DNA from 2 places in the Carnobacterium sp. genome. Region 2 is predicted to be linked to the other one. Evidence: riboswitches for the same ligand, from Rfam matches in the RefSeq annotation. Region 2 holds a riboswitch; the other holds the start of a gene.

Region 1 (6,679 bases), on a different contig from region 2:
ACAGTGGAGGCAGTTATGCAGATCTCTATCGAACAACAGATGGTGGTGCCACTTTTGAAGAAGTCGAACTACCAATGATTGAAGTTCCTTTAACCGATACAGAGAAGTATGCTCCTTTTGACTTTCCTGAAATGCCTTATAAAGAAAGCGACAGTCTTTTTATTCAAGTGAATCAAGGACAAGACGGCGATTATAATGACGGCAGCAAAGGACTGTATCAATCCAAAGACAATGGTGAAACTTGGACGTTTGTCGGAGAAGTTTAGTAAAGCTCACCTTATTAAAAAAGATAGCCTTCGGTTTGTTTAGAACAAACCGAAGGCTGTCTTTTTTCTTACTTGCATAAAAAGCAACTATCTTATTCACGTTTTTCTATCTAAAGAATTTCTTGCAATTCTTGGATAGCATTTATTCTTAAATCTGATTGCTGCAATTCTTCTTCTGACCCAAATCCATAATTACACCCTATGTTAATTAGATTATGGTAGTGACCAATTTCAAAATCCTGTATGCGATCTCCTACAACAAGAAAATTTTCTTTATACTGTTTTTCAATTAATTCAAAAATCTTGTATTTGGCACTATACTCAAATGTTTCTGTGCAATACATATCCTCAAAATACTGATCTAACTGGAAAGCTTGCCGATGTGCATTCATATATTTTTCACTACAATTACTTAAAAAGATAAGTTGGTATCCCTTACCTTTTAAGTAACCTAATGTTTCCAAAGCTCCCGTATAAAGGGTTGCTTCTTTTGCGAGAATTTTTTCCAGCAACGTTTCTCCTATGATTTTTGAAGCTGTAGTTTGGTGTTCAACATCTAAATTCGGCATGAAATTTTCCCACATATCTTTACTGCTATACCCTAACCACTTAGTGATTTCTTCATCTTTCCAATCTCTTGGGACAGCTTTTTTCTTCTCAATCAAATAGTTATACGCCATTTTGAAAGCAGCAATATAGTTTGCCGTACTGTCATGTAGTGTCCCATCGTAATCAAAAACAATGGTTTGAATTTTCTTTAGTCTTGTTTCATTCATGATCCGACCTTACATGCCTTTCAATAAATTGGCCATTTCAATCGCTGAAACTGCAGATTCATACCCTTTGTTTCCAGCTTTTGTACCGGCACGTTCAATGGCTTGTTCGATATTATCTGTCGTTAAGACCCCAAACATTACGGGTACACCTGTATTCATTGCAGCTGCAGCTACGCCTTTTGAAACTTCAGAACAGACGTAATCGTAGTGCGATGTAGACCCTTTAATGACTGCTCCTAAAGTGATAATAGCATCATACTTTCCTGAAGCTGCCATTTTTTGTGCAACTAATGGGATTTCATAAGCTCCTGGAACCCACGCAACTGTGATTTCTTCCTCTAGCATGCCGTGTCTTCTTAAACCGTCAACAGCCCCACTTAATAATTTTGATCCTATAAATTCATTAAACCGTGCAATCACGATACCAACCTTTAAGTCTTTTGCAATTAATTGTCCTTCTAATACTTTCATTTTAATTCCTCCATGTATGATATTTTTTTGTAGTGCGCTGGCCATTTTTAATAGTTCAAATGATGATGCATTTTTTCTTGCTTGATCTTTAGATAGTCTTTATCTTCTGCAAAAGCTTCCATTTGAAGTGAAATTCTTTCTACAATATCCAAACCGTATTTATCCATGCTCTCTACTTTAAGTGGATTATTAGTCATCAGGCGTAGTTGCGAAACACCCAGATCATCAAAAATTTGTTTGCATTCATAGTATTCTCGTAGATCAACTGGAAAACCAAGCAATAAGTTAGCTTCAATTGTATCGTGTCCTTGATCTTGTAACGCATAAGCTCTTATTTTATTGACTAATCCAATTCCACGCCCCTCTTGACGCATGTAAACTAAAATCCCACGTCCATCATCTGCAATTCGTTTCATTGCTGCATCCAATTGTTGACCACAATCACATTTTTTTGAACCAAATACATCACCTGTCAAACATTCCGAATGGATACGACATAGTACTGGTTCCCCATCACTGACTTCCCCCATAACCAAAGCGACATGGTGTTCCCCAGTTACCGCATGTTCATAGGCGTAGATTTCGAAATCTCCATATTTAGTAGGTAAAAGTGCTTTAGATTCGCGGAAAATAACTTGTTCTTGGGTTTTTCGATACTCAATTAAATCGGCAATTGTACCGATTTTCAATTCATGTTGATTGGCTAAAGCAAATAAATCGTCTCTTCTTGCCATCAATCCATCTTCATTCATGATTTCACAACATAGCCCCACTGGTTGCAGACCTGCTAAACGCATCAAGTCAACCGTTGCTTCTGTATGTCCATTTCGAACCAGCACACCCCCGTCAACAGCTTCTAATGGGAACATATGCCCTGGTCTTCTAAAGTCTTCCGCTTTTGCATCATTGCTCACCAATTTCATAGCTGTCAATGACCGTTCCCCAGCTGAAATACCTGTTGTCGTTTCCACATGATCCACTGAAATGGTAAAAGCTGTTCCATGATTATCTGTACTGTTTAAACTCATTTGTGGCAATGCGAACTTCTTTGTATAGCTTTTAGGCATAGGCATACAAATTAGACCTTTGGCATAACTAGCCATAAAGTTCACATTTTCTGTAGTAGCAAATTCAGCCGCACAAATAATGTCTCCTTCATTTTCTCTGTCTTCATCATCTACCAATAAAATGTTTTTTCCAGCTCTTAAATCAGCAAGCAATTCTTCGATTGTATTAAACATAAGTCTCTCCATTCTGTTCTAAAAGAACCCGTTATCTTTCAAAAATCCTGTCGTTACTTGACTCTCTTGAACTGGCATTTTCGAATCCAATCCTAATAATTTTTCAACATATTTTCCAATCATATCGCATTCAAGATTTACAGCATCTCCAGGTTGCTTACGCAATAGAACTGTCTCTTCACCGGTATGAGGTATTATAGAAACCTTGAAAGACTGATCATCCACTGTCACAACTGTCAAACTGACACCATCAATGGCTATAGAACCTTTCTCGATAATGTAACGCAATAATTTAGGACTTGTTTCAACCGTAATCCAAACGGCATTATCCTCCCGCTTCAATTCTCTTATCTTCCCTGTTCCATCGATATGACCACTAACCATATGGCCACCAAGACGTGTTTCCAAACTTAAGGCTCGTTCCAAGTTGACGTAACTTCCAGGCGTCAATTCCCCTATGTTAGTTCTTTTCAAAGATTCGGACATAACATCTGCATCAAAAGAATCTTTTTCTATTTTTGCCACTGTCAAACAAATGCCATTTGTCGAGATACTATCCCCGATCCGAGTCCCTTGCAATACTTTTTTCCCTTTTATTTTGAGTATTGAAGACTTTTCACCTCGTTGGATTGATTGAACCGTTCCCATTTCCTCAACAATTCCTGTAAACATACTTTTCCTCCAATCGTTTGCTTCTCTTTACTTAACAATATATCCTTCCACAAACAGATCCTCTCCGACCATGACAGACGTCATCCGATCAATTTGAAAAGCACTTTTTAATGATTGAATTCCTGCCCCTTCTACAGCCGTTTTAGCCTCTTTTCCTCCGATTATTTTTGGAGCAATATAAGACTGTATTTTGTCCACAATACCCTCTTCTAAAGCTGAAAAGTTCAAAGTAGCACCGCCTTCCAACAGAATACTATCGATCCCTTTAGCTCCTAGTACCTTCATTAATTCTTGCAAATCAACTCTTCCAAGTTTTTCTTTAGTTACGATCACTTCAATACCCATCTGCTTTAACGTATCTACTTTTTCTTTATTGGCACTTTTCGTGGTAGCCACAATTGTTTTCGCTTTATCTTGTTGGGTTAATACCTTTGAGTCGATTGGGATTCTTAGCTGACTATCCACAACAATTCTAATAGGATTTCGACTGTTTAGTGTTCTAGAAGTTAGCTGAGGATCATCCTTGATAATCGTTTCTATACCGACCATAATTCCAGCTAATTCATGGCGCAGAGAATGGACTTGTTTCCTAGATGATTCCCCAGAAATCCATTGAGATTCTCCAGTCACCGTAGCTATCTTTCCATCTAGAGACATCGCATTTTTCATAACCACAAATGGTTCTTTCGTGACAATATATTTTATGAAGATTTCATTCAATTTTTGACTCTCTTCTTCTAGTACACCTGTAACTACTTCAATTCCATTGCTACGAAGCCTTTCAATTCCTTTTCCAGCAACTAGTGGGTTTGGATCGAGTGTTCCCACGACTACTCGTTTAATGTTCTTATCTATCAGTAAGTCTGAACAAGGAGGTGTTTTCCCAAAATGAGAACAAGGTTCTAATGTGACATACAACGTTGCCCCAGTCACATCTTCTTTGGCTGATGCAATAGCATTTACTTCCGCATGGGGCTGTCCATATTTTTGATGATATCCTTGCCCAATAACTCTTCCACCTTTTACAATGACAGCTCCAACTAAAGGATTAGGAGTTGTCCACCCTTTCCCCTTTCTTGCCAAGTCCAGTGCCATCCTCATGTATAATTCATCCAATCCTCTCACTCCATTCAAATTAAAAAAGCCCCAAGAATATACTCTCAGGGCTTTCGTCATTTTTTGTTTACAAGGCTCAACAAATAACTCCGAATACTCTGTACTCGGTTACTTTTGATTTTTGTAAATTTTGTCTTCGCTTTATCCAGACTATAACTGTCGGCTTCGGAATCTAACCGAATCTGCCTTACGGCTCGTGGGCTTTACCACCGGTAGGGACTTGCACCCTGCCCTGAAGACTATTCAATTTTTACTTTTCTACACAAAAAAGCCCCAGATTTTTATATCCAGGGCTTCGACTTATAGCTAAATAAGACTAGTTAAATAGTTGCTTTATGATCTCATGATTGCTATAAATCCAAAAAAAGACTATAGCTATCTTAGTTTCTCTGCAATTACTTTGTCTTCGCTTTATCCAGACTATACTGTCGGCTTCGGAATCTAACCGAATCTGCCTTGCGGCTCGTGGGCTTTACCACCGGTAGGGACTTGCACCCTGCCCTGAAGACTAATTTACTTTTATAATGTAAGAATATCTTGAAATACAAGAGATGTCAATATTTTTCATATCAACTGTCTTATTACCTTCTCTACCAAAGTGTAATAAAAGTACTTTTTTAAGGAATAAAGCTCAGAAGACTTACTGCTTTATCGTTAAAAGTCTACCTTCGCGATAATACAAATCTTAATAATTTAAATTAACTAGGTAGATTTCTTCAGTTGTCTTTATAGGAAGTTATCGTTGAACATAATTTGTGCAAAAACATCCAATGAGTACCATACGGATTAACCAATAAAAAGCTTATAGTATGGAAATACACAACACCTACCGTATGGATTACCTAGTAAGGAGCTTACAGTAGGCAAACAAATAATGAAGACCATACAAGTTGAATAAAAAGAAACTTATGGTATATATGTACAACCTTCTTAACCAAATTCGGTTCAAAACAGGTTATATATTCTGATAGATATTAAACAAGTGAACTGTTGCTAATCTACCATTTCAGTATTACTTTCATTTTTGTTTTTCACTTTAATCATTACCTTAACCAAATACTTTTCTGGATTTTTTTCTGCCACTTCATCAATAATGTATTCTTCATAGGCGTCTCCATCAATTTCATAATCCTTTTCTGCTAGACCATTTAACATTTTCTGATACAGTTTTCCTGTTTTATTGTAATCACAATAATCATACATAACTGCATAACATCCTTCAGGCTTTATACTTACCTGATTTTTATCTTCAGTCGATTTATTGATATAAAAATAACTAAAATTTGAAAACTCGCCATTGGCCAATTCGTTTTTCCCAATAATCGCTCCTATTGGAAAACCTTGGACAATTTGTTGCTGGTCAATAAGTGAATAGAAATCGATGAGGGCTTCATTGTATTGTTGATTTATTTTTTTACCGATTAATATCGGTTTCTTTTTTTGCTGGATAAAGGTAAGTTTTCCTACAGTTATTACGTCTGCCAATTTTGTTAACTCTATTCTTTTTTCCAACATATCTTTGTACTGCTGTAACGTACTAATTTTTTTATCAATCTGTTTTTGTTCTTCTTGAAATAACGACAGCATCTTTTCTGGAGTTCGTTCTTGTAAGTAGATTTTTATTTCTTTGATTGATTTTCCTAATTCTCTTAAAATATAGATCACACTAATGGTATCTAATTGTTTTTCCTCATACATTCGATACCTTTTATCTGTAACCATTTTAGGTGAGAACAAATCGATTTTGTCATAATAAATCAGGGTCTTTCGACTGATTCCAGATAAAGCTGAAAACTGACTAATGGTTAGATATTCCTTTTCCATGTGATTCCTCTCTTCCCATCCACAGTTCTTGAAAATAAAACTTGACTGTATAGTAACTATACAGATTATACTGCTATTATTCGCTCATTTCAAAGCATAATGCCCGCTCCTATGCTATCTGAAGTAAGTTTATACGAATAACTAAAAGGAGACATGAACAATATGCATTTATTTTTTACATTTTTAAAGAAAAACAAACTGCTTGTCCTCGCTACAAGTAGCTTAATTTTACTTCAATCAGTAGCAACTCTACTCATTCCTTATTTAATTGCTCAACTCATTGATAAAGGTAATTTAGAAAAAAATACCAACG
Region 2 (6,679 bases):
TTGGATAAAATAAGACCTTTTAATTCGCATCTTTTTTTGATTATCCAACAAGAAAATGAACCTATTGCTTATTCGTCCAACATTGATTTGGATAAACAATTAGAAGCTATAGAAAAAGTTGCAGCCACTAGGCAAGTGAACGCTGCATTAAATAGTGGAGAAGACGCTTTAATTAAGGATGAAGTGAAATTTGATGGAGAGTCAAAAACACCGTTTATCATGAAAATTCATCATTTTGACCTTAATAACCAAGATGGTCAACTATACATCTATGGAGATTTATCTTTTTTAAATAAAACCAACAGTAGGATGGCAATGTGGTCAGTTGCGAATTTGATTCTTTATATCGTGATAGGAATTATATTGTTTTATTATTTCCAACGCAGACTAGGCCATCCTTTAACTCAATTGAGAGATATCGCTTATGATTATGCTAAAAATGATTTTTCAAAGCAAACGCAATCGAATTACAAAGATGAGTTAGCTCAATTAGCACTTGCTATGAATAAAATGGGCAAATCATTGGAAGTAACAGGAGCGGCAACTAGACAAGAAAAAGAACTGTTAGAAAATATTGTGACGTCCATCTCAACGGGAGTATTGTATTACAATCAAGATAAAACATTATTGATGTCTAATCCACTTGGAGATGAATATTTACAACACTTGTATCGATCAGATCAAGTAATGAAAACAGTCATACCTGAAGTGTTAGAATACCGAATTGATTCTGTTATCAGATTTCCCGAAAAAGTAAGTTATGAAAACAATATTGATGATTATTATTACAATATAACATTGATACCACTTTTTGATGAGAATTTAGAAAGTGTTCGTGGTGTATTGGTTTCTATTCAGAATATCACTAAAGAAAAAAGGCTTGATATTATGAGAAATGATTTTATTAACAATATCTCTCATGAATTAAGAACACCTTTAGTTATGATTCAAGGATACAGTGAAGCTATTTTGGATGATGTAGCCGAAACGCAAGAAGAGAAAAAAGAAATGGCTAAGATAATCGGTGAAGAATCTATTCGAATGAACCGTATGGTTAATGAAATGCTTGATAGTTCTAGAATGGAAGCGGGCTTTATAAATTTGATTAAGCTGGATGTTCAGTTAGATGATTTTTTCAATAAATTATTTACACGATTTGCTACGATGTCTGAAAAAAATAATATTGAAATGAAATTGTCTATTGATCCTAATTTAGATTCTTATTATATGGATGAAGACAAGATGAATCAGGTATTTGTAAACTTGATCAATAATGCAATCAGACATACTAGTTTGGCTAATAAAGAACATAAGCAAGTGGAAATTTGGGTACATTTGGATAAAATTATGGATGAAGTACTAATCGAAGTAAGAGATAATGGAACAGGAATTTCTGAAGAAGATGTTCCTTATGTTTTTGATCGATTTTATAAAGCTGATAAATCACGTACTGTAATGAAAGGCAATAAAACAGGTACAGGTATTGGTTTATCCATTGTTAAAAATATTATAGAAGCGCATGGCGGCTTTGTCGAAGTAAAAAGTGTCATACATGAACATACTATTTTTATTGTTCATTTACCTTATATCGATTGATTTACGAATAAAAAGTAAGTAACTGTTGATTTTTCTTTTGTTATGGTATACAATTAAGATGTTAAAAAAAATATAAAGATTCGTCTTCAGGGGCAGGGTGAAATTCCCGACCGGTGGTATAGTCCACGAGCTAAATAGCATTATTTAGTTGAACTGGTTTAATTCCAGTACCGACAGTAAAGTCTGGATAAAGAAGATGGAGTTTATTTGAATATGCTTCACTATTCAAGTGCTCTGTTTAATTATCTGAAGATAATTAGGACGAGCATTTTTATATTGTTTTTATTTAAATAGACTCAGTAATGCCTGTGCTGATGAGTCCTTTTAGGAGGATTTTTATGCAAACTAGTAATACGAAGAAAATGGTGGGAATCTCCATGTTGGCTGCTTTTGCAACCATTTTGATTTCATTTGGTTTTCCAATAATTCCAGGAGTTACTTTTCTTAAAGTAGATTTTAGTGATATTCCTGTTTTGATTGGAATGTTTTTATACGGTCCGGTTGGAGGCGTAATGGTTGCGTTTATACGTTCATTACTTCATTATATCCAAACGGGCGGTGACGCAGGATATCCTATTGGGGATACTGCAAGTTTTATAGCTTCTGTTGCTTACACATTGCCAATTTATTTAATCATGAAGGCTAAAATTCATGATACAAAAAATATTATTTTTGCAAATGTGATTGGAACTGCATCGTTAACAATTGTTCTATCATTTGTAAATTATTTATTCTTACTTCCTTTGTACTTAAAAGTATTAAACTTTAGTGTAGGACCTATTAGAGAGTATCTTTTAATGGGTGTTATACCATTTAATATAATAAAAGGAGCGATAGTAAGCACAGTATTTATCTTACTCTTTGCAAAATTAAAAACTTGGTTGTTTCGTAACCAAATGACAAAAATCAGTTTTAAATAAAAAAAGAAACCGCAGTTTTTGCGGTTTCTTTTTTTATTGAAACTTATATACACTTTTGATTAATATTTTTTAAAATTTATAAAAGAATACCCTAAAATTAGTTATTTTTGGTATATTAGATTTAACGAGGTATCAGTGTTGCTTTTACTTTTGTTAAAGTATTTGAAATGAGGGTGAATGTCTTGGATCAATCGTTATACAGTCAATTTTTCTGTCTGTCATTATATTCAAAAGACTATCCAATTAAGCCTTCAACGTTATACCATATTTTAATTGGGAAAAGAACCGCTTCGATTTTATTCAAAGCGCATATGTATCAACTAATAAAGTTTTTTTCAATTTTTCCTAATTTAAAACGAGCACATTATAATCAGATGATTCAAAAGTTCGTTACAAGAGGTTGGATCAAAGCAAACGGTACGAGTGAGGAGTTTTATCTTTCTGAACAAGGAAAGGCAGAAGTAGAGATCTATTTTTCTGAACATTTTTATCCCACGAATTTAAATCAATTATTAAATGGAAAATCTACTAAGGAATTTTGGAAGAAAATAGTGTTTTTGACGCAAGTTCTTTCGGAATTACGGTATCAAAATAAACGGTATTTGCCTCTTGATAAAGAATGGAAAAACCAACTTTGGGTAAAAAATTGGTTGAAAAATAATCCATTGGATAAACAAAAACTTGCTCAATCTTTTGGAAAAGAATGGATTCAAGTATTAAATAATTTGGATTCATTTTCTGCAGAAATAGCGGTATCGCAATTAACCGGACATGAAAAATTTGGGAAAACGATCACTCAACTAGCTTCTATGCATAAAATTGAAGCGTTAGAAATAGCTTTTTTACTTCAAGATGCTATTATTCAATTAATGGATCAAATCGTTCGTAAAAAAGAAAAGTATCCTTTATTTTATTTGATTTATCAAGAATGTATCGGAGATCCTTATAGCAGTCTAAGCCAAAGTACAAGGTTGACCGCTTATTATTTAGATAAAGGACTTTCTATTGAAAATATTGCACTAAAGAGGAATTTAAAGGCGAACACTATTTCAGAACACGTTATTGAATTAGCTATTATTTTTTCGGATTTCGATGTTGCTAGTGTAATACCTGACACCGATTACCAACGTTTAATTACAGTATTTCAATCTAACGAAAAAATCACCTATGAGGAATTAGAAAAAGATATGCCGCAGGTCCCTTTTTCATGGTATAGATTGATTCAAGTTGAAAGGAGTCGTACCGATGAATAATAAAGAGCTCATCAAACAAAATTTAGAGAAATATTTTGGGTACACTTCTTTTAGAAATGGGCAAGAAGAAGCCATTTTAGCAGCTTTAGAGGGGAGACACACCTTAGTCATGCTGCCAACAGGCACAGGGAAATCAATTTGTTACCAATTAACAGGTTATTGTTTGAATGGTCTTGTAGTAATTGTTTCACCTCTATTGTCATTGATGCAAGACCAAGTAGAACAATTAAAGCTTAACGGTGAAAAAAGAGTCGCAGCTATCAACAGTTTGATGGATGCACAGGAAAAAGAATGGGTTCTGAAGCATTTAGCTCAGTACAAGTTTATTTTTCTTTCACCTGAGATGCTTCAACAGGAATATGTGATGGCATATTTAAAAAAAGTTCCAATTGGTCTTTTTGCCATTGATGAAGCTCATTGTATCTCTCAGTGGGGATTGGATTTCAGACCGGATTACTTAGATTTAGGATTGGTTCGTAAACAATTAAGCTTCCCATTAACCATGGCATTAACCGCTACAGCTACAAAACGTGTACGAGAAGAGATTTTAGCGTCATTGCATATTGATGATGGAAATACAAAGGAAATTGTTTATTCAGTCGATCGTTCAAATATTGCTTTTTCAGCTATTATCTGTGACCGAGACAAGAATGAGCATTTGATGAATCAAATTGAACAATTAAAAAAACCAGGAATCATCTATTTCTCTAGTAAAAAAACAGCCGATGAAATTGCTGGATTAATTCGAGAAAAAACAACCATCATTGCAGAAAGTTACCACTCAGATATAGAATCAGAAGATAAAATTAAAATACAACAACAATTTGTTCATGATGAAATTGATATTATTTGTGCGACAAGCGCATTTGGAATGGGCATCAATAAAAGTAATATTCGATTTGTTATTCATTATCATCTTCCGGGCAGTCCTGAAGCGTATTTGCAAGAAGTCGGGAGATGTGGCAGAGATGGAGAACCCAGCCTAGCTCTATTGTTATACGAACAGGGAGACAGTATGATTCAATTTCGTTTACAAGAGTATACATTACCGACAGTTGAGATGTTGGAATACGGGTATAAAAAAGGCGTGATTCCAGAAGGAAGTTGCAGTCCTTCCCAAAAGCAACTAATAGAAAATTATTTAAAATCCAATTTGTCTATTGAAACAGCCAAACAGCAAGTAAAAAGTAGGATTGTATACAAACAACAGCAATTGTATTATATGATGGATTATGTTGAAACATCTAGTTGCAAAAGAAGCTTTCTCTTGCATTATTTTGATGAAAAATTAGACAGCAAACCAGATCGTTGCTGTAGTAATTGCAGTCTTAAGATCGCTGATTTTTACGGCGAATCTGATTTGAAACAAAAAATAGGTTCTCAAAATGAAAAAAGTTGGGAAGAAACTATAAAGGAATTATTTTTAATAGGAAATTAATAAGACAATTCTGTATAAAAATGATACAATAATACAGAGTTTAGTCTAGGAGGAGTACTAAAAGATGAGTAAAAGAAATTCTAAAAACAACCCAAAAAAAGAAAAAGCATGGAATCGTAAATTTGATGATGACGATAGTTTAGTGGATGATAAATATTCTAGAACAGCAAGAAAAAAAGCGAAGAAAAGTGTACACCCCGTTATCACCTCTTTGGTTATTTTCTTACTATTGATTATTATCTTACCAAGTGTTGCTTATCTTTGGTGGTCTAATGTAGACTCCGATAGTAGCAAAAAACAGAACGAAACGGAAGAAAGAATGACGATAACACAAAATAGCAGTAGTGAATCAAACAGCTCAGAAGAATCAGTTTCTGAGTCGGAACCCGAATCAGAAGTTTCATCTGAAAGTATAGAAGAAGAGTCATCTGATGAGAGTGAAGCTTTACAGCCACAAGAGCCTGAATCACAAGTGGCAGAACAACCTGTGATCGAAGAGCCAGAAAGTGTTGAAGAACCAGAGTCTGAAGTAGTAGAAGAAGCAACAAATACTTATACTGTTCAAGCAGGAGACAATCTGTATCGTATTGCTTTGAATCACAACATGACAACAGATGAATTGAAAGCATTAAATGGTATAGCAGGCGATTCAGTTAGTGTTGGAACGGTCTTGAAAGTTAAATAGACGGTCTATAGAGTTGGATTTTTATAATTGACAGAAGGCTAGGGTTAACCTAGCCTTTTTAATATGAGAAAGAAAGTAGGAAAAAAAATGAAAAAAACAATACAAGTTGCCATTGACGGCCCGGCATCGGCTGGAAAAAGCACTGTCGCTAAGATATTAGCGACAGAATTAGGGTACATTTATTGCGATACTGGAGCAATGTATCGTGCTCTAACGTATCAAGCAATCAAAAATAAAATCGAAGTAACCGACGAAAAACAATTAGTTCATTTGTTAAAAGAAATGATTATTTCTTTTGAACCAAACAAAGGCAATCAAAAAGTATTTATTAATGGTGAGGATGTAACTGATGCTATTCGTTTAACAGATGTAACAAATGCTGTTTCTGCTGTTTCAGCGCATGGAGAAGTTAGAAAAGAACTAGTAAAAAGACAACAAGAAATAGCTGCACACGGTGGAGTTGTTATGGACGGTCGTGATATTGGTACTGCTGTTTTGCCAACTGCAGAAGTGAAAATATTTCTTATTGCCAGTGTTGATGAACGAGCAGAAAGACGATACAAAGAAAATTTAAGCAAAGGTATACCTACTTCACTAGAAGTATTAAAGCAAGAAATTGCGGATCGAGATTACAAGGATTCACATCGTGAAGTTTCTCCGCTTACACAAGCTGAAGATGCTATTCGTTTAGATACAACGAGCTTATCTATTGAACAAGTTGTGGAAAAAATCAGAGAATTAATCCAAACTAAACTTATTAATTAAGGATTCTTTTACATTTCCAGTC

The links. Region 2 has a riboswitch for FMN ahead of ABS911_RS02190 (ECF transporter S component). Riboswitches for the same ligand answer to the same signal wherever they lie in the genome.
Region 1: linked by a shared signal. The riboswitch ahead of ribD (bifunctional diaminohydroxyphosphoribosylaminopyrimidine deaminase/5-amino-6-(5-phosphoribosylamino)uracil reductase RibD) and the one ahead of ABS911_RS02190 (ECF transporter S component) in region 2 are both predicted to bind FMN.

Annotation. Positions count from the first base shown of each region.
Region 1 is NZ_JBEMBC010000049.1:13,400-20,078, forward strand. Features, by position in the region: gene ABS911_RS09950 (WD40/YVTN/BNR-like repeat-containing protein) at 1-266, shown strand, start outside; gene ABS911_RS09955 (HAD family hydrolase) at 377-1,042, opposite strand; gene ribH (6,7-dimethyl-8-ribityllumazine synthase) at 1,052-1,513, opposite strand; gene ABS911_RS09965 (bifunctional 3,4-dihydroxy-2-butanone-4-phosphate synthase/GTP cyclohydrolase II) at 1,561-2,754, opposite strand; gene ABS911_RS09970 (riboflavin synthase) at 2,773-3,426, opposite strand; gene ribD (bifunctional diaminohydroxyphosphoribosylaminopyrimidine deaminase/5-amino-6-(5-phosphoribosylamino)uracil reductase RibD) at 3,454-4,527, opposite strand; FMN riboswitch at 4,671-4,786, opposite strand; FMN riboswitch at 4,941-5,055, opposite strand; gene ABS911_RS09980 (MerR family transcriptional regulator) at 5,536-6,366, opposite strand.
Region 2 is NZ_JBEMBC010000006.1:10,990-17,668, reverse strand. Features, by position in the region: gene ABS911_RS02195 (sensor histidine kinase) at 1-1,596, shown strand, start outside; FMN riboswitch at 1,675-1,798, shown strand; gene ABS911_RS02190 (ECF transporter S component) at 1,935-2,516, shown strand; gene ABS911_RS02185 (YpbB family protein) at 2,699-3,769, shown strand; gene ABS911_RS02180 (RecQ family ATP-dependent DNA helicase) at 3,762-5,207, shown strand; gene ABS911_RS02175 (LysM peptidoglycan-binding domain-containing protein) at 5,272-5,892, shown strand; gene cmk ((d)CMP kinase) at 5,980-6,657, shown strand.